DNA from 2 places in the Lacticaseibacillus suihuaensis genome. Region 2 is predicted to be linked to the other one. Evidence: predicted binding sites of a transcription regulator. Region 2 holds the regulator's gene; the other holds the start of a gene.
What was found. The regulator LexA, encoded in region 2, represses DNA repair genes until DNA is damaged. The targets are predictions, from matches to a motif close to CNAACANNTGTTNG.
Positions count from the first base shown of each region.

Region 1 (10,371 bases), on a different contig from region 2:
AGCTTTTGACCCCGATCGGCGAGGACGTCGATGAGGCCTACTACGCGCAGGTCGCCACGGTCACCATCAACCACGACCTGATTGCGACCACCGGCAAGGACATGAGCCTGGTTTACACCCCGCTTCACGGCACCGGCCGCATCCCGGCCCAGATGGTGCTGCGCAACGCCGGCTTCGCCAACTTCCAGCTGGTGGCCAAGCAGGCGGTGGCCGACCCCGAGTTCGCCACCGTGCCGTTCCCGAACCCGGAATTCGCGCAGGCCTTTGACATGGCCATCGCGCTGGGCAAAAAGAGCCAGGCCGACGTTTTGATCGCCACGGACCCCGACGCCGATCGCCTCGGCACCGCGGTGTGGACCGGCGATCACTACCAGCTGTTGACCGGCAACCAGATTGCCAGCCTCCTGCTCCACTACATTTTGGAGGCGCGGCGGGCGGCCGGCACCCTGCCGGTCAACGGGGCGGTGGTCAAGTCCATCGTGTCCACCGAGCTGGCCACGGCGATTGCCAGGGACTACGGCGTCGCGATGATCAACGTCGAAACCGGCTTCAAGTTCATCGGCGATCAGATCAAGCAGTACGAGGAAACCGGCAGCCACGAGTTCCTGTTCGGCTTCGAGGAAAGCTACGGCTACCTGATCAAGCCGTTCGTGCGGGACAAGGACGCGATTCAGTCCACCGTGCTGCTCGCCGAGGTTGCGGCCTACTACAAGAGCCGCAACATGACCCTGTGGGACGGCATCCAGGCGCTTTACCAAAAGTACGGCTACTTCGCCGAAAAGACGGTGGGGGTCGACTTTGAAGGCGTCGATGGCGCGGCGCAGATGGCCGCGTTGATGACCAAGTTCCGCGAGCACCAGCCAAAAGACTTCGCCGGCGTCGCCGTGGCCGAGGTTCAAGACTACAAGGCTCAAACCACGACCAAGGCCGACGGCACTAAGCAGGCGATCGCCATGCCGGTGTCCGACGTCTTGAAGTACGTGCTGCAAGACGGCACCTGGATCGCCATTCGGCCGTCCGGCACCGAGCCTAAGGTGAAGTTTTACGTCGGCACCAGCGCCGAGCACAAGGCGGCGGCCGAGCAGAAGCTCGCCGACTTCGAGGCCGCGCTGACCGCCTTTCGTCAGGAATAAGTCGCGCCACTAAAAAATCACCCCGCGGGGTGATTTTTTTTAGGCATCGAAGCGGCGACCCAAGATATCCAGGTCGCGTCGCACCCCGTCTATCAAGGCGACCTCAGGCAGGTGGCCCCAAGTGGCAAAGCCGTTCCTGGCAAACAGGCGCTGGCTCGCTTGGTTGTGGTGGAACACGAAGGCAACGATGGTGTCAAGGTCCAGTCGCGTGAGCTGGGTGAAGACAAAATCCAGCGCCGCCTGGCCGAGGTGGCGGTGCTGGCAGGCTGGGTCTAGGTAGATGCTGATTTCGGCGGTGTGGGCGTAGGCCGGCCGCCCGTAGAAGTTCTCCAGGCTGACCCAGCCGGCTAAGGCGGCGCCGTCGTGAATCAGCCAGATGGGGCGGCGTTCGGCGTTGAACTGGGCGAACCAGGCGGCTTTGGCTCCGACGGTCACCGGCTCGAGGTCTGCGGTGGCGAGGCGGCCGGGAATCGCGGCGTTGTAGATGGCGACGATCGCCGGCAGGTCGGCGGTGGTGGCAAGGGTAAAGGTCGGCATGGCGTGACTTCCTTTTTGCGTGATTACGTCGAGCTTAACTAAGGGCGCCCGGGGATGCAAGGCATTTTGTCAGCAATTCTCACTTGCATCGCCGGCCGGTTGGTGATAGCATAGTAAAAATTTACCTAGGAGGCTACAAGACATGGGGATGCACCAGTTCATTCAGGGACTCAACAACTTAGAGACGCTGCGCCGGGCGCCGGGATTTTTCAAGTACGCGGAGCACAGCGTGGCGGCTCACAGCTTCAAGGTCGCCGAGATTGCCCAGCTGCTGGGCGACATCGAGGAGAACGCCGGCAACACGGTCAACTGGCAGCGCCTGTACGAAAAGGCGCTGAACCACGACTACACCGAGCGCTTCATCGGCGACATCAAGACCCCGGTCAAGTACGCCACCCCGGCGCTGCGGGCGATGCTGGCCGACGTCGAGGAATCCCTGACGGAGAACTTCATCCAAAACGAGATCCCCGCCGAGTTCCAAGAGGCCTACCGGCGGCGCCTGTCGGAAGGCAAGGACAACACGCTGGAAGGCGAGATTCTGAGCATCGCCGACAAGGTCGACCTGTTGTACGAATCCTTCGGCGAAATCGAGAAGGGCAACCCGGAGCGAGTCTTCGTCAGCATCTACACCGAAAGCCTGGCGGTGATCATGTCCTTTGCAACGCGGCCTTCCGTGCAGTACTTCCTCAAGGACATCCTGCCGGACATGCTCAACGAGGAGTTCGCCGACCGCGACATGCTGACCAAGCTGACCCGCGCGATCATGGACAAGCAGTAGCCTAGCGGCGCCGGGGCGACCGCCGCGGCGACCCGCGACCTGGTAACCGGCGCGAAGGGACGGCGAGGCGGCCATGCGGTGGCGGCACGCGCTCGCCGCTGGCAACCAGGCCGGTCACTGGGCCCTAACTGGTCGGCGACCGGGCCGCAACCGCGACTGCCGAAACGGGTCGCGAAAGTATGTTCGCTATGCTATAATAAGTACCAGTCAGAAGTTGGAATTTCGGTTCCGACTTTTTTATCGCGTCAAACATGACGCCACAATCTTGGGTACGGGAGGAATCGCAATGATCGAACGCATGGCAAACCGCAAATTCGACCTGGTCGCGCCTTACGGGCCGGCCGGGGACCAGCCGCAGGCGATCACCAAGCTGACCGCCGGCTTTGAGGCCGGGGAGAAGGAGCAGATCCTGCTGGGGGCGACCGGGACCGGGAAGACCTTCACGATGGCGCAGGTAATCGCCAAGCGCAACCGGCCGACTCTGATCTTGTCGCACAACAAGACCCTGGCCGGCCAGCTGTACGGCGAGTTCAAGGAGTTCTTCCCGCACAATGCGGTCGAGTACTTCGTGTCCTACTACGATTACTACCAGCCCGAGGCCTACGTGCCAAGCTCGGACACCTACATCGAAAAGGACTCGGCGATCAACGACGAGATCGATAAGCTGCGCCACAGCGCGACTTCCGCCTTGCTCGAGCGCAACGACGTGATTGTGGTCGCCTCGGTGTCCTCGATCTTTGGCCTGGGCAGCCCGGACGAGTACCGCGACCACGTGCTGTCGCTACGCACCGGCATGGAAATCGACCGCAACACGCTTTTGCGCCAGCTGGTCGACATCCAGTTCGACCGCAACGACATCGACTTTCAGCGCGGTCGCTTCCGCGTTCGCGGCGATGTGGTCGAGATCTTCCCGGCCAGCCGCGACGACCACGCGATTCGCGTCGAGTTCTTCGGCGACGAAATCGATCGCATCACCGAGGTCGACGCGCTGACCGGCGAGGTGGTCGGCGAGCGCGAACACGTCGCGATTTTCCCGGCGACGCACTTCATGACCTCCGACGACCAGCTGGAGCACGGGATCGAAAGCATCTCCAAGGAGCTGGAAGAACGGCTCAAGGAGCTGACCGACGCCGGCAAGCTGCTGGAGGCCCAGCGGCTGGACCAACGCACGACCTACGACATCGAGATGCTGCGGGAGATGGGCTACACCAACGGCATCGAGAACTACTCGCGCCACATGGAAGGGCGCAAGGCCGGCGAGCCGCCGTACACCCTGCTGGACTTTTTCCCCAAGGACTTCATGATAATGGTCGACGAAAGCCACGTCACGATGCCGCAGGTGCGGGGGATGTACAACGGCGACCGGGCCCGGAAGCAGACCTTGATCGACTACGGCTTCCGCCTGCCCAGCGCCTTGGACAACCGGCCGCTGAAGCTGCCGGAGTTCGAGTCGCACGTCAATCAGATTCTCTACGTTTCGGCGACGCCGGGCCCTTACGAGATGGACCGGGTCCCCAAGTCCCAGATTGCCGAGCAGATTATTCGCCCGACCGGCCTGCTGGATCCGACCATCGAGGTGCGGCCGATCATGGGCCAGATCGACGACCTGGTGTCCGAGATCAACGTTCGCGTCGAGAAGCACGAGCGGGTGTTCATCACGACCTTGACCAAGAAAATGGCCGAGGACCTGACGGATTACCTTAAAGAGCTGGGCATCAAGGTCAAGTACCTGCATTCGGACATCAAGACCCTGGAGCGAACGGAGATCATCCGCGACCTGCGGCTGGGCAAGTTCGACGTGCTGATCGGCATCAACCTGCTGCGTGAAGGGATCGATGTCCCCGAGGTGTCGTTGATCGCGATTCTAGACGCCGACAAGGAAGGCTTCCTTCGCGCGGAGCGGTCTTTGATTCAGACCATCGGCCGCGCCAGCCGTAACGCCCACGGCAAGGTCATCATGTACGCCGACAAGGTCACCGACTCGATGGACGCCGCGATCAAGGAGACCCGGCGGCGCCGCGAGATTCAAGAGGCCTTCAACGAAGCGCACCACATCACGCCCAAGACCATCATCAAGCCGATCCGCGACTCGATTCATAGCCTAGACACCAGCGGCAAGGACGAGACGGACAAGGACAAGAGCTTCGCCGAGGTCGACCTGCACGACATGACCAAGGCGGAGAAAAAGCAGCTGGTCGCCAACCTGCGCAGCCAGATGCAGGCGGCGGCCAAGAAGCTCGACTTCGAGCAGGCAGCAACGCTGCGCGACACGATCCTAGAATTGGAAGCAGAGTGAACAAATGGCAAACGATAAAATTGTGATTCACGGCGCTCGGGCGCATAACCTGAAGAACGTCGACGTGACGATTCCCCGCAACAAGCTGGTCGTGATGACCGGGCTGTCGGGCTCCGGCAAGTCCAGCCTGGCCTTCGACACGCTTTACGCGGAAGGGCAGCGCCGCTACGTCGAGAGCCTGTCGGCGTACGCCCGGCAGTTTCTGGGCCAGATGGACAAGCCGGATGTCGACTCGATCGACGGGCTGAGCCCCGCCATTTCGATCGACCAAAAAACCACCAGCAAGAACCCGCGCAGTACCGTCGGCACGGTGACCGAGATCAACGACTACCTGCGCCTGCTGTGGGCGCGAATCGGCCACCCGATCTGCCCCAACGACGGCACCCCGATCGTGTCCCAAAGCGTCGAGCAGATGGTCGACCGGGTTCAAAAACTCCCGGACAAGACCCGCATCCAGATTCTCAGCCCGATCGTTCGCCACAAGAAGGGTAGCCACAAGAAGGTCCTGGAAAAGATCGTCCGGGAAGGCTACGTGCGGATGCGCGTCGACGGTGAGGTGATGGACGCGACCGCTGCTTTGGAGCTGGACAAAAACAAGTTCCACGACATCGACATCGTGATCGACCGCATCGTGACCAAGCCCGAGGTTCGCTCGCGCCTCTTTGACTCGTTCGAAGCGGCGTTGCGCCTGGCCGAAGGTTACGCCACCGTCGACGTGATTGGCGGAGACCCGCTAGTGTTTTCCGAGCACTTCGCCTGCCCGCTGTGCGGCTTCACCATCGGCGTCTTGGAGCCGCGCCTGTTCTCCTTCAACGCGCCGTTCGGGGCCTGCCCGGAGTGCGACGGCCTGGGCCAAAAGCTGACGGTCGACGTCGACTTAGTGGTGCCGGATCGCGACAAGACGCTGGCGGAAGGGGCGATTGCGCCTTGGTCGTCGGCCACCTCTGTTTACTACCCGTCGATGCTGGAACAGGCGGCTAAGGCCTTCAAGGTGCCGATGGACAAGCCCTTTGGCAAGCTGACCGAACGTCAGCAAGACCTTATTTTGAACGGCAGCCACGGCAAGGTCTTCCACTTCCACAGCCACAGCGACTTCGGCGGCGTCAAGGACCAAGACGTGCCGTTCGAAGGGGTGCTCAACAACGTCGAGCGGCGCTACCACTCCAACAACTACGCGTTCGGCTCCGATCAGATGCGCCAGTACATGACCGCCTTGGTCTGCCCGGTTTGCCACGGCAAGCGGCTGAACCGCCAGGCCCTGGCCGTCAAGGTCGAGGGCCACGACATCGCCGAGGCCTCCGACATGTCGATCAAGGATGCGCTGCCGTTTTACCAAGGCATCACGCTGTCTGACAACGAGAAGGTAATCGCCCAGCCAATCGTCAAGGAGGTCGCCGACCGGCTGACCTTCCTCAAAAACGTCGGCCTGGATTACCTGACCCTGAGCCGCGCCGCCGGCACCCTGTCCGGCGGGGAGGCCCAGCGCATCCGCCTGGCCACCCAGATCGGCTCCAACTTGTCCGGGGTGATGTACATCCTCGACGAGCCGTCGATCGGCCTGCACCAGCGCGACAACGACCGGCTGATTCGCTCGCTGAAGAAAATGCGCGACTTGGGCAACACGCTGATCGTGGTCGAGCACGACGAGGACACGATGCTCGCCGCCGACTACCTGGTCGACGTCGGTCCCGGCGCCGGCGACAACGGCGGTCGCATCATGGCCGCCGGCACCCCCAAGCAGGTGATGCGCTCGACCAAGTCTTTGACCGGGCAGTACCTGGCCGGCAAGAAGTTCATCCCGGTGCCGACCAAGCGCCGCGCCGGCAACGGCGAATCGATCCGCCTCTTTGGTGCCGCGGCCAACAACCTCAAGCACATCGACGTCGAATTCCCCCTGGGCAAGTTCATCGCCGTTACCGGCGTCTCCGGCTCGGGCAAGTCGACGCTGGTCAACGGCATCCTCAAGCGGGTGCTGGCCCAAAAGCTCTATCGCAACTCCGAAAAACCCGGCGCCTACGACCGCATCGAGGGCTACGACCAGATTGAAAAGCTAGTCGACATCGACCAAAGCCCGATCGGCCGCACCCCGCGGAGCAACCCGGCGACTTATACCGGCGTGTTCAACGACATCCGCGCCTTGATGGCCCAGACTCAAGAGGCCAAGCTGCGCGGCTACTCGCAGGGGCGCTTTTCCTTCAACGTCAAGGGCGGCCGCTGCGAGAACTGCAAGGGCGACGGCATCATCAAAATCGAGATGAACTTCCTGCCCGACGTCTACGTGCCGTGCGAGGTCTGCCACGGCAAGCGCTACAACTCCGAGACCCTCGAGGTCACCTACAAGGGCAAAAACATCGCGGAAATCCTCGACATGACGGTTGACGAGGCGGTCAAGTTCTTCGCCCCGATTCCCAAAATCGCCCGGAAGCTGCAAACCATCGTCGACGTCGGCCTGGGCTACGTCACCATGGGCCAAAGCGCCACCACGCTGTCCGGCGGCGAGGCCCAGCGCATGAAGCTCGCCTCCGAGCTGCAAAAGCTCTCGACCGGCAAGAACTTCTACATCCTCGACGAGCCGACCACCGGCCTGCACACCGACGACATCCGCCGGCTGCTGGGCGTCTTGCAGCGCCTGGTCGACGAGGGCAACACGGTGCTTGTAATCGAGCACAACCTGGACGTGATCAAGACCGCCGACTGGCTGATCGACCTGGGACCGGAAGGCGGCGACGGCGGCGGCACGGTAATCGCCACCGGCACCCCGGAGACCATCGCGCAAAACACCAAGAGCTACACCGGAATCTACTTGCGCCCAATCCTCGAACGCGACGCGGCTCGCACCGCGGCCGCCGCGGCCGAAAAATAACGGCGGCGCCGGGGCCAACCGGCCGCCGCGCGTCACGCTGGCCGATTCGCGGTCGCGGGGTTAGCACCGGCGGCGGCCCAAGACACCGCCGTGGCAATTGCCCCGGTGACCGCCGCCGGGCTGCCCCACCGGTTTCGTCGGCCGCCGGCTCGCGCAATGGCGCGGCCTGAACACCGCGCCACCGCGGCGAACGAATTAATAACGCCAAGCACCGACCAACCCGTCGCCCAACCGCGACGGGTTTTGCTTGTGTCGGGTCGCTGGGGCCAGTACAATAAGGGCAAGAAAGTGGTGAGAGAATGTTCAATCGACAAGCACATTTTGGTTTTGACTGGGGCGAATTCATTACCGGCATCGCCCTGATTATCGCGGCGGTGGTGATGTTCCGCAATCCCGGTGCGACGCTGTTGACGCTGACCTTCATCTTCGCAATCATCGCGATCATCCGCGGCATCGCGACGCTCGCCGGGTTCAACAAGCTGCGCGAGTACACCGGCAAGAAATCGTGGCTGTCGCTTCTGGCCGGCGTCTTGGACATCGGCCTGGGCGTGGTGTTCTTGTTCAACCTGGTGACGGCGGCCTTGACCTTGTCCTACCTGTTTGCGGCGTGGTTCTTGGTCGATGCGATTGCCAACCTGTTCAACATCGGTCACCTGCGCCAGGCTGGGATGGGCTGGCTGATTCTGGACCTGCTCTTGGACCTGTTCACGGTGGCCGTCGGGGTGCTGCTGTTGATGCAGCCGGTGGTGTCGGCGGTCGGCATGGTGTCGCTTCTGGCGATCGCCTTTGTGCTGTTCGGCCTCAACGCGATTATCACGGCCTTTGCCCGGCGCCAGCTGTAGCGGTCCGGGTCAAACACGCGAGCCTGATGAGGGCTCGTTTTTTTGTGCCGCGGCCGGCGAACGTGGGGACGCGTCGCGCAGGGGTGGTGACCCCGCGTGACACACCGGGCAGCGCGACGGGGGCGGTGCGGCAAGCCGAGCGACCCTAGAATTTGCGCGGGACGAGGGCTGCGGCTGGGAATGACACGCCCGGCATGTTATAATTGAATTATTAAACGCAGGCTTGGCCTGACGAAAGAAGGAATAGCGATGAGCGATAGCCTGAACCTCGTGGTGATCACCGGCATGTCCGGCGCCGGCAAAACCGTGGCGATGCAGTCTTTTGAAGACCTCGGCTACTTTTGCGTCGACAACATGCCACCGGCGCTTTTGCCCAAGTTCTGGGAGCTGGTGAAGGAAAGCGGCAAGATCGACAAGGTCGCCTTGGTGGTGGATCTGCGGTCCCACGCCTTTTACGACCAGATTCTCGACATGCTGACCGGCCTGGACAAGGCCGCCAATGTCGCGACCAAGATCCTGTTTCTCGACGCGACCGACGCCGAGCTGGTGTCGCGCTACAAGGAGACCCGCCGCAGCCACCCGCTGGCCATGGAAGGCCGGCTGATGGACGGCATTCGCAAGGAGCGCAACCTGCTCACCGAGCTGAGAAACCGCGCCCAGGTGGTAATCGACACCACCAACCTCAGCCCCCGCCAGCTGCGCGAGAAGCTGTTTTTGACCTTCAAAACCACGGATCACCCGACCTTCCACCTGGAAGTGATGAGCTTTGGCTTCAAGTACGGGCTGCCGATCGACGCCGACATCGTGATGGACGTGCGGTTTTTGCCCAACCCGTATTACGTGCCGGAGTTCCGCAACCAAACCGGCAAGGACCAGCCGGTTTACGACTACGTGATGCAGCAGCCGGCCGCCGAGAAGTTCTACCAGGAGTTCTACACGCTCTTGGCCGACGTGATGCCGCAGTACCAGCAGGAGGGCAAGTCGAGCGTCACCATCGCGATCGGCTGCACCGGCGGCCAGCACCGCAGCGTCGCCTTTGCCGAGCGCATCGGCAAGGCCTTCGCCGCCGATTACCCGGTCGACATCACCCACCGCGATGTCAATAAGCGCAAAGCGACGGTGAACCGCTCATGACCGCAGACAATGATCGCACCATCCGCGTGATTCGCGGCCGCCGCCCCAAGGTGGTCGTGATCGGTGGCGGCACCGGCCTGCCGGTGATCGTCAAGAGCCTGCACGAGCAAAACGCCGACGTGACCGCCATTGTGACGGTGGCCGACGACGGCGGCTCAAGCGGCGTGATTCGCAACTACATCAACGTCGTCCCGCCTGGCGACATTCGCAACGTGTTGGTCGCCTTGTCCGACCTGCCGCAGCTGTACCTGGACATCTTCCAGTACCGCTTTTGCTCCGGCGACGCCTTTTTCGCCGGCCACGCGATCGGCAATCTGATCATCGCGGCTTTGTCCGAGATGCGCAGCGGGATTTTCGATGCGGTGCAACAGCTCTCCCAGATGATGAAGGTCGACGGCCACATTTACCCCGCCGCCGACCGGCCGCTGACGCTTCACGCCGATTTTGACGACGGCACCAGCCTCGCCGGCGAGGCGGAGATCACCGCCGCCGACAAGAACATCACCCGCGTCTTTGTGACCGACACCGCCACCGGTGAGGCGCCGGCCGCCGTACCCGAGGTGATCGACGCGATCATGGCCGCCGACGTCGTGGTGCTCGGCCCCGGCAGCCTGTTCACCAGTATCCTGCCCAACCTGATGATCAAAAACCTCGGTGAGGCGGTGCTGAAGACCCGAGCCGAGGTGATCTACATTGTCAACATCATGACGCAAAAAGGCGAAACCGAGCACTTCAGCGACGCCGACCACGTCAAGGTGCTCAACGACCACCTCGGCGCCAACTTCGTC
Region 1 is NZ_BAAGBJ010000006.1:141,868-152,238, forward strand. It holds gene ACYVRZ_RS07220 (phospho-sugar mutase) at 1-1,133, shown strand, start outside; gene ACYVRZ_RS07225 (GNAT family N-acetyltransferase) at 1,173-1,670, opposite strand; gene ACYVRZ_RS07230 (YfbR-like 5'-deoxynucleotidase) at 1,813-2,448, shown strand; gene uvrB (excinuclease ABC subunit UvrB) at 2,735-4,744, shown strand; gene uvrA (excinuclease ABC subunit UvrA) at 4,749-7,607, shown strand; gene ACYVRZ_RS07245 (HdeD family acid-resistance protein) at 7,907-8,449, shown strand; gene rapZ (RNase adapter RapZ) at 8,699-9,583, shown strand; gene ACYVRZ_RS07255 (gluconeogenesis factor YvcK family protein) at 9,580-10,371, shown strand, end outside.
Region 1: the regulator LexA is predicted to act here: its motif matches at 2,621-2,634, upstream of uvrB (excinuclease ABC subunit UvrB).

Region 2 (10,371 bases):
CGACCGAGCAAGGCGACGATCGAGTCGCGATCGAAGCGAATGGTTTTGAATCCCGCCTTGGCCAAAATGATCCCGATGTAGATCAGAGACAAAGGCGTCACCAGGCCGCCGACGTAATCCAGCGTGTTGACGGCAAAGCCCAGCCAGCCGACGTGAACGAAGGGAATGTTCAACAGCAAGAAGACCAAGGCGACCAGGAAGCCCAACAGCGGCGCCGGCAGCAGCTTTTTCCAGTTAAAGGCGACCTTGGCCTTGCCGGCGGTCGGGTCGTCCCAGCTCATCAAGAAGGCGCCGAGGGTCCAGGTGGAGACGGTGTTGACCACGTAGTACATCAGAAAGTACGGCGTCGCCTGGTCGCCGAACAGCGCGAGGTTGAGCGGCAGGCCGATGAAGATGGTGTTGGCGTTGACGAACATGTTGATGAAGGTGCCGCGCCGCCCCGGGCGAATCTTGAGGAGGCGAACCAGCAAAAAGGCGATCAGGTAACCCAAGATCACGGCGCCGAAGCCGTACAGCAGCCCGGAGCTCAGGCTCACCAGCTTCTTGAGCGTCAGCCGCTCCAGCACCGAGATGAAGATGGAGGCCGGCAGCGCGACTTTCATCAAGAGCTTGCTGATGGTTCCGCCGAACGCGTCGTCGAACCAATTGTTGCGTTGCAGCAGGTAGCCCAAGGCGATGATCAAGACAATGGTCAAAATGCTTTGGACCGAAGTGTATAAAGCAGTCACGGTATTCTCTCCTTTGCGGGTTACTTCACGATTTCAACGCCTGTCAGTGGCTGGTACTCCGGGTGCCACTGGCTAGCGGCAACCGTGGCCGCGACATCGGCCACCGGCTCAGCGAGGCCCTCGGCCACCGCCGCTTCGGCCACCGCCACCGCGACGGTCTTGGAGAACACATCCAGCTTGTTGACCGGCGGCAGCACCGCGGCGCCAGGCACCGTTGCGTCCAGCTGGCCGCCCAGGCTGTGAGCGGCGGCCGAGATCATGCCGTCGGACAGGCGCGAGCTGGCCACGGCGATGGTGCCAAGGCCCAGCCCCGGGTAGATCAAGGCGTTGTTGGCCTGGCCGATTTCGTAGGTCACCCCATCCAGGGTGACCGGGGCAGACGGCACCCCGGTGGCGACCAGGGCCCGGCCGTCGGTCCAGCGAATCAAGTCGGCGGCGCTGGCCTCCATCAGCTTGGTTGGATTGGAAATCGGGAAAATGACCGGGCGTTCGGTGTGAGCGGCCATGTCGCGGATAATTGGCTCCGTGAAAGCGCCGGGCTGCGTCGAGGTGCCGACCAGAACCGTCGGGTGGACGGCATGGACCGCGGCCTCAAGGGTCGTCAGGGCATCGGCGTTGGCAAACTCGCTGCGGGACCGCGCAAACGGCCGCTGCGCCGGCGTCAGGGTCGGGTCATCGGCGAACAGCAGGCCCTGCTTGTCGACCAAGTAGAAGTGCTTTTTGGCCTCTGCCGGGCTCATGCCCTGCGCGACGAATTCGTCGTAAATGCGCGAGACGATGCCGGCCCCGGCCGTGCCGGCGCCAAAGCTCATGTAAACTTGGTCTGCCAGGCGCTGCTTGGAGATGTTCAAGGCGCCGAGCAGGCCGGCCAGCACGATGATGCCGGTCCCTTGAATATCGTCGTTGAAGGTCGTGATCTTGTCTTTGTACTGATCCAGAATCTCGGCGGCGTTGTCGCGGCCGAAGTCCTCAAAGTGCAGGTACAGGTGCGGGAACTGGGTCGTGGCCGCTTCGACGAACTTGTCGACGAAGGCGCGGTACGGCTTGCCGGAGGCGCGGTGCTTGCGCAGGCCCAGGTACAAGTCGTCGTCCAGCAGCGCCTGGTTGTTGGTGCCGGCATCCAGCACCACCGGCAGCACCTGGGACGGGTCGATGCCGGCCGCGGCGGTGTACACCATCAGCTTGCCGACGGCGATGTCGACGCCCTGGGTCCCCCAGTCGCCGATGCCCAAAATGCCCTCGGCGTCGGTCACCACCAGCAGGCGAATGTCGCGGCCGTTGGCGGCGTTGGCCAAGGCGGATGCGATGTCGTCTTGCGCATCGATGCTCAGGTAGGTCGCGTTTTGCGGCTCCACGAACAAGGCGCTGTAATTTTCAATCGTGTCGGCGATGGTCGGGTCATAAACCACCGGCATGAACTCGCTGATGTGCTGGGAGAACAGCTTGTAAAACAGCACGTGGTTGACGTTGAACAGCTGCATCAAGAACAGTCGCTTTTCAAGCGCGTCGCCCTTGCCGAGGTACTGGGCGTAGGCCTGGGCCACCTGCTGGTCCAGCGTCTGAACGGCGGCCGGCAACAGCCCGTTGAGGCCATATTCATCGCGTTCGACCTGCGAAAAGGCGGTGCCCTTGTTCAAAAACGGATCGTGCAGCAGTTGTTGTGGTGTGTATTTCATGTCGTGATCTCCTTTGTGGTTTCGATGAACTCAGCTTACCCCGCCGAAAAAATCATAGTCAAACCGCCGCGGTGTGATAAACTCTTTTTATATGACCAGGAGGTGTCCGGCTTGAACACGCGTGACCTCGATTATTTTCAGAAATTATGCGAAATAAAAAATTTTTCGCAGGTGGCGCAAAGCTTCGGCGTCACCCAACCGACCATCACCATGGCCCTCAAGCGCCTGGAGGCCCACTTCAAGATTCAGCTGATTGACCGCGACCAAAGCCACGGCCAGCTGCGCGTCACCCCGGCCGGGGCCCAGCTGGCGGCCCATGCCGCGGTGATCACCCACCAGCTGGCCGTGGCCGAGTCCGAGCTGGCCCGGGCTCGCAGCACCAAGATTCAGCTGGGGCTACCGCCGATTATCGGCAGCTTCTACTTTCCCCGCCTGGCGCCGGCGCTGCTCCAAGCCGGGCTGATGGATCGGCTGCAGACCCACGAGGCCGGCTCCGCTCGGCTGCTGGAGGCCCTCAAGGCCGGCCACCTCGACGTGGCGCTTTTGGGCTCCATCGGCCCGTTGGCGGTGGCGGGGCTGACCGTGCGGCCGCTGGCCAGCGGCCCGTTTGGCCTGGTGGTGGCCCCCAACCACCCGCTGGCCAAGCGCCGAACGGTGGCCTTCGCCGAGCTTGCCGAGACGCCTTTTGTCACCCTGTCGGAGGGGTTCGTTCACACCAAGGCGCTGAGCTGGTTCACCCGCACCACCGGTGTTCACCCCCGCATCGTCTACCGCACCCCGGATGTCGCCATTCTCAAGCAGATGGTCAAGGCCGGCGTCGGCGTCGCGCTGCTGGCTGCGGTTGCGGTCACGCCTGGCGACGAGTTGGTGACCCTGACGCTGACAGAAAGCGGCCAGCCGACCTTCGACATGGCGCTGGTCACCGGCTCACACCTGGTGCCGACGCCGGCCGTCACCCAATTACTCACGCTTTTGGCCAATTCACAAGGAGAGACACATGCGCATTGAACACGATTCACTCGGCCCAGTCGAGCTGCCGGACACCGCCACTTGGGGGGCCCAAACCGAGCGGTCCCGCCACAACTTCAACCAGGGACCGCAGATGCCGGCGGCGGTGATTCGCGCCTTGATCACCATCAAACAGGCGGCCGCTGACGTCAACGGTCGCGAGGCGGCGCTGCCGGCGCCGGTGGCCGCGGCCATCGCCCAGGCGGCCGCGACGCTATTGGCGCTGCCGGATGACGCCTTGATGACGAATTTTCCCCTGCACGTCTACCAAACCGGCAGCGGCACCCAGACCAACATGAACGTCAACGAGGTGCTGGCTCACCTGGCCAGCCAACATAGCGGCCTGGCCGTGCTGCCCAACGACCACGTCAACTGCGGCCAAAGCAGCAACGACACCTTCCCGACGGCGATGCACATGGCGGCCTACCCCGCCGTCCAGCGCGTGGCGGCGGCCGCCACGGCGCTGATTGCCACGCTGCGCGGTAAGGAGGCGGCTTTCCAAGACACCGTCAAGCTCGGTCGCACCCACCTGCAGGACGCGACGCCGTTGACGTTCGGCCAGGAGTGCTCCGGCTGGCGAGCGACGCTTGAGGCCGACTTAGCCAGCCTGACCGCGCTTGCCCCGCAGCTGTTGGGGCTGACGCTCGGCGGCACCGCGGTCGGCACCGGTCTGAACACGACGACCGCTCGCACCACCGCGATGGTCGACGCGATCGGCGTTGCCACCGGGCTGCCGTTCACCAGCCTGTCCAACTTTTACCACGGGCTCAGCAGCCACAGCGAGCTGACCGTCGTTCACGGGGCGTTGAAGACCCTGGCGGCCGACTTGATGAAAATCGCCAACGACGTGCGGTTCCTGGCCAGCGGCCCCCGCGGCGGCTACGGTGAGCTGCGCGTTCCCGCCAACGAGCCGGGCAGCTCGATCATGCCCGGCAAGGTCAACCCGACTCAGGCCGAGGCGCTGACCATGATCGCCGCCAAGGTGCTGGGCAACGACGTGACCGTCGGCATCGCGGCCAGCCAGGGCAACTTCGAGCTCAACGTCTACAAGCCCGTTTTGATCGCCAGCTTCCTTGAAAGCTGCGACCTGCTGGCCGGTGGCATCGCCCAGTTCGATCACCTGATGATGGCGGGTCTGACCGCCGACGCCACACGGATGCGGGAGCTGGTCGACCGCTCGCTGATGCTGGTGACGGCCCTGTCGCCGCACATCGGCTACGAACAAAGCGCGGCGATCGCCCAGGCTGCCCAGCGCGACAACACGACGCTGCGGGAGGCCGCCATCGCGTCCGGCCAGCTGACGGCCGCCCAGTACGACGCCTGGGTCGACCCGCTGGCGATGACCGGCGCCAAGCTTCGGCAGGATTAGGCCGCAAAGTGCGGCCCGGCCAGACCGGCCGGGCGCTGCCGGTGCCGAGGCACAATCGGTTTCTTTTTCGCTTCACGCCGGCAGCGCTGCCACCGGCGTTCGGCCGGTCGCCAGGACCACGCCCCCGGCCGCGAGCGGTGCCGGCGGCCCTTGACGCGCCAGGCGCGGCCTGCTTTAATCGAGACAAAGGGGGAATGATCATGGAATTCGTACCGGTTCGCATTTACGCCCACAACCAACCAGAGGGCTACCGCCTGTTGGTGGATCGCGTCTGGCCACGCGGCATCAGCAAGGTCAACGCGGCCTTGGACGACTGGGCCAAGCAGATTGCACCCAGCACCGAGCTGCGCAAGTGGTTCGGCCATGACCCGGCCAAGGCCGCGGAATTCGCCGCCAGGTACCGCCAGGAACTCGACGCCAATCCCGAGACCCCGGCCTTCATCGCCAAGCTGCGGCAACTGAACGTGCCGCGAGTGCTGCTCCTGTTCGGCGCCAAGGACGAGCACGACAACAACGCCGTGGTCCTGGCCGGCTACCTGAGGGACCACGCATGAGCGACAAACGTGATTTTCGAACCCAGCAGCTCGCCCGACTCAAGGCCCAGGCCGCCCAGACGCAAAAAGACGGCGTGGTGCTGGCCGCCAAGCTGATGGCCACCCCGGCCTGGCAGGCGGCCACGACGATTGCACTGACCGTGGCGAGCCCGATCGAGGTGCCAACCGCGGCCTTGCTTGCGGCGGCCAAGGCGGCCGGCAAAACCGTCTACCTGCCCAAAACAATGCCGCACCGCCAGATGGCCTTTCTCGAGGATCCCGGGCCGGCCGGACGCATCACCAGCGCCTATGGCATTCCCGAGCCGCCTTACCTTGAGGCCAAGGTCAACCAGCAGGTCGACTTGATGCTGGTGCCGGGCATCGGCTTTGCCACCGACACCCACGCCCGGTTGGGCTTTGGCGGCGGCTACTACGACCGCTTCCTGGCCGGCTACCGCGGCCACACGATCACGCTAGTGCCCAAGGTGATGCAGTTTGCCACCGCGGCCTGGCCGATCAACGATTACGACGTTCCCATTCAAGACCTGATTCTCGTCTGACCGATCCACGCCTCGTAGCGGCCGCGCCGCTGCTTTTTTTGTTGGCCGGTTGCCCCGGCCGGCGCCATGAAAAGGAGTCTACTATTGTCTGCATTCGCCTCAAGTATCGGCGGCGTGTTGGAGATCCTGGTGCTGATCGCGCTGGGCTACGGCATGACCGCCATCGGCTGGTTCGACGACCGCGCCAGCCGCGTGATTTCCAAGGTGGTCCTGCAGGCCGCCTTGCCGGCCTACATGATCGTCACCATCACCGGCAAGTTCACCGCCCATCAGCTGCTGACCCTGCTGCCGGACCTGCGCTTTCCCGTTTTGTCGATGGCCCTGTTGTTCGGCCTGTCCTTCGGGGTCGCCCGGGCCCTGGCCGTGCCCAAAATGCGCCGCGGCCTGTTCAAATCCATGTTCTTCAACTCCAACACCGTTTTCATCGGGCTGCCGGTGAACATGGCGCTGTTCGGACCCAAAAGCCTGCCGTACGTGCTGGTCTACTACATGGCCAACACCACGATTTTCTGGACCGTCGGCGTCTACCTGATCCAAGGCGACGGACCGCGGCCGGCCCATTTTGACCTCAAGCAAGCCCTGGGCAAGGTGCTGTCCCCGCCGCTTTTGGGCTTCATCGTCGGCGTCTTGATGGTGCTGCTGCACATCCAGCTGCCGCAGTTTCTGATGGCCGACCTCAATTACGTCGGCAACCTGACCATCCCCGGCTCGATGTTCTTCATCGGTATTGCGATGCATCAGGCGGGAATCGCCAACATCCGCTTCGACCGCGAACTTCTTGGCATCTGCGCCGGCCGCTTCGTCATCGCCCCGCTTCTGATGGCGGCCCTGGTCGCCTTCGCCCCGGTGCCGACGCTGATGAAACAGGTCTTCATTCTGCAATCTGCGATGCCGGTGATGACCAACGCCCCGGTCGTCGCCAAGCTCTACGGCGCCGACGCGAACAACGCCGCCATCACCGTCACCGCCACCACCCTGCTGGCGATGGTCGCCATCCCAATCATCATGGTGTTGGTGCAGTAGACCAGGGCGAAAGGCCGCGGGTTTAGCAGGACGGCTAGCCTAGGTAGTATCTGAAAATCCGGGCTCCGGCCCGGACGGACCACTACTTCCGGCTCCGGCCCGGGGCGGCGGAACGCGTGGGGCTCCCCTGAGCCCGTCCCGGTCTCAGGACCCGCCCTGCCTGTAAGCCGGCAAGTACGGCCGACTAACAGGGATTTCACGCTGGCTCGCCCCGGCCCTACGCCTCCAACAGCGGTGCCGTCCGAGCCTCCGCCCTGCCTAGTGGTAAATCCACTCACTAGTGGCATTCTAGGCTAAATACAGACTATTTTTTTGCAGAGACTACCTAGCGCTGTTGCTTGGGTCCCGCACTTGGGCCCAAGTGATGCGCCGTAGCTAGGCGCTTCCGCGTTGCCTGGCGGAGCCCGACGAACTAGGACAAAGCCAGGCGAACTTCGCGAAAGTTCCCCCTGCGTCACGGCACAAAAATAACGTCTGCCTTCCTGCATCACGCAAGAAGACAGACGTTTTGTTTGGCTCAGACCAAAGCTGGGCGGTAAAGGCTCACCACGACGCCCAAGATGATGACGTCGTCGAAGTACATGTCGGCCATCGTGTCGTTCTCCGGGTGGAGGCGAACGCCGTTGGCCTCCTTGAAGAAGCGCTTGACCGTCGCCTCGTCGTCGGTGGTCATCGCCACGACGATCTGGCCGTTCTCGGCGGTGGCCTGCTGCTTGACAATAATCTGATCGCCGTTCAGGATGCCGATCTTAATCATCGAGTTGCCCTGAACGCGCAGCATGAACAGGTCGTCTGGGTCGTAGCTGAGCTCGCCCGGCACCGGGAAGTAATCCTCGATGTTTTCGATGGCCGTAATCGGCACGCCGGCGGCCACGGTCCCGATGATGGGAATGCCGGCCTCCTGAATGCCGGCGAAAGCACGACCGGCCTTGGTCACCTCGAGGGTGCGGGGTTTGGTCGGGTCCTTGGCAATCAGCCCTTCCTTGATCAGACGGTCGAGGTAGGCCGCCACGGTGCTGGAGGAACTCAAGCCGACCGCCTTGCCGATTTCCCGCACTGTCGGCGGGTAGCCGCGGTTTTCGATCGAATCATGGATGGTCAAAAGGATCTCTTTCCACCGCTTTGCACTTGCCTGGGATGGCATACAATCACCGCCTAATGAGATTTGCTGACCTTAATATACCAAACCAAACGCGTGTTTGCAACTTTTTTCGCGTCGTGCCGCGGTTTGTTGCCGGTTTCGCCCGGCCACGCAAAAAGCCGCCGCAAACGCGACGGCTTCGTGGTGCAATGGCTTACTTGGTGGATTGACGGTCGGTGATGTCAAAGCCCAGGCGAATGGTCTTGGCATCGATGTCTTCCTTGTTCATCATCTTGGTGAGCAGGCGCATCGCAACCGCGCCGATGTCGTACAGCGGCTGATCGATGGAGGTCAGCTGCGGCCGCGCCATCTCGGTCAGCTTGGTGTTGTTGGAGGTGATCAGCTCGAAGTCGTCCGGCACGGAAACGCCGGCGTCGATTGCGCCGTCGAGAACGCCGACGGCCACTTCGTCATCGCCGATGACCGCGGCAGTGGCCCCGGCCTTTTGCAGCTGCTCGAACAATGCGAGCCCGGCGTGGTAGCTGGTGTCGGATTCAAAGACCAGGCTTTCGTCGTAGGCCAAACCGGCGTTGTCCAGCGCCTGCTTGTAACCCTTCAGGCGGTATTGCCCGTTGATGGCCTGGCTCAAAGGCCCGGTGATCAAGGCGACCTGCTTGTTGCCGTTGTTGATCAGCTGCGTGGTTGCGGCCTCAACGGCGGCCACGTAGTCGATGTTGACGGAGCCGACCTGCTCGTCCGGGTCGACGGAGCCAGCCAGCACGATTGGGGTCTTTGAGCGGGAGAACTCCTGGCGAACGCCGTCGGAGATGTCATTGCCCATGTAGATCAGGCCATCGACCTGCTTGGCCAGCAAGGTGTTGAGCACCTGCACCTCTTTTTGGCTGTTCTCGTCGGAGTTGGCCAAAATGATGTTGTACTTGTACATCGTCGCCACGTCGTCGATCCCCCGCGCGAGGCTGGAGAAGAACATGTTGGTGACATCCGGGATGATCACCCCGACCGTGGTGGTTTTCTTGGAGGCGAGGCCCCGGGCGACGGCGTTCGGCCGGTAGTCGAGCTTGTCGATCACCTCGAGGACCTTCTTGCGGGTGGCCGGCTTAACGTTGGGGTTGCCGTTCACGACGCGGGAGACCGTCGCCATGGAGACGTTGGCCTCACGCGCAACATCGTAAATCGTAATCGTTTGTTTTTCCATTGTGTCATTGCTCCTTGGCATCTGCTGTTGATTTCCAATCAACTGTAACAAAAGTATAATCGCAATGCAAGCGGTTTACTGAAGTTTTCATGCAAACTTTCACCAAGGCTTTTCAGAAAGCCGTTAAAACAGGCAATATGGTATACTTTTGGGTGAATCCGGCGCCAAACGCCGTCTAGGAGGCTAACCATGAATCAACACCTGCAAGCACTGCAACAATGGGTCGAAGCCCAAGGCCTCGACCTTGCCTACATCAGCAACTTCACCAACATCAACTACTTCACCGGCTTCTACTCCGATCCCGAGGAGCGGATTACCGGCCTGTTCGTCTTCCCCGACCAGGACCCCTTCCTGTTCGTGCCGGCCCTGTCCATCGAGGCCGTGAAGAAGACCGGCTGGCCGTACGGCGTCGCCGGCTACCTCGACCACGAGGACCCCTTCGCCTTGATCGCCGATCAGATCAAGCGCCGCAACCCGAACCCGCGGCTGTGGGGCATCGAAAAAGATGACCTGGCCGTCTTCAAGTTCGAGGCCGTGATGCGCGAGTTCCCGCAGGCCACCTTCCCGGCCGACGCCAGCCGCTTCACCGAGGGTCTGCAGCTGATCAAGACCCCAGACGAGATCGCGACGATGATTGAGGCCGGCGCCCAGGCCGACCGCGCCTTTGCCGCCGGCTTCGCCGCCTTGAAGACCGGCATCACCGAGCAGCAGGTCGTCGCCGAAATCGAGTACAAGATGATGCAAGAAGGCGTGATGCACATGTCCTTTGACACCATCGTCCAGGCCGGCGTCGACGCCGCGGATCCCCACGGCGGCCCGGAGCAGACCAAGGTACAACCGGGCGAGCTCGTGTTGTTCGATCTTGGCACCAACAACCACGGCTACATGTCCGACGCCACCCGCACCGTCGCGTTCGGCGGCCCCGTCTCCGCCAAGGCCCGTGAGATCCACAAGGTCTGCCTGGAGGCCCAGCTGACCGCCCAGGCCGCCGTGCGGCCGGGTCTGACCGCCGCCGCCTTGGACAAAATCGCCCGTGACGTGATTGAAAAGGCCGGCTACGGTGAGTACTTCAACCACCGCCTGGGCCACGGCATCGGCATGTCGACCCACGAGTTCCCGTCCATCATGGAAGGCAACGACATGGAACTGCAGCCGGGCATGTGCTTTTCCATCGAGC
Region 2 is NZ_BAAGBJ010000003.1:31,733-42,103, reverse strand. It holds gene ACYVRZ_RS03845 (AEC family transporter) at 1-728, opposite strand, end outside; partial or broken gene ACYVRZ_RS03840 (malolactic enzyme) at 749-2,410, opposite strand; gene ACYVRZ_RS03835 (LysR family transcriptional regulator) at 2,516-3,412, shown strand; gene ACYVRZ_RS03830 (class II fumarate hydratase) at 3,402-4,781, shown strand; gene ACYVRZ_RS03825 (DUF488 domain-containing protein) at 4,976-5,335, shown strand; gene ACYVRZ_RS03820 (5-formyltetrahydrofolate cyclo-ligase) at 5,332-5,874, shown strand; gene ACYVRZ_RS03815 (AEC family transporter) at 5,959-6,897, shown strand; gene lexA (transcriptional repressor LexA) at 7,415-8,041, opposite strand; gene ccpA (catabolite control protein A) at 8,193-9,194, opposite strand; gene ACYVRZ_RS03800 (M24 family metallopeptidase) at 9,384-10,371, shown strand, end outside.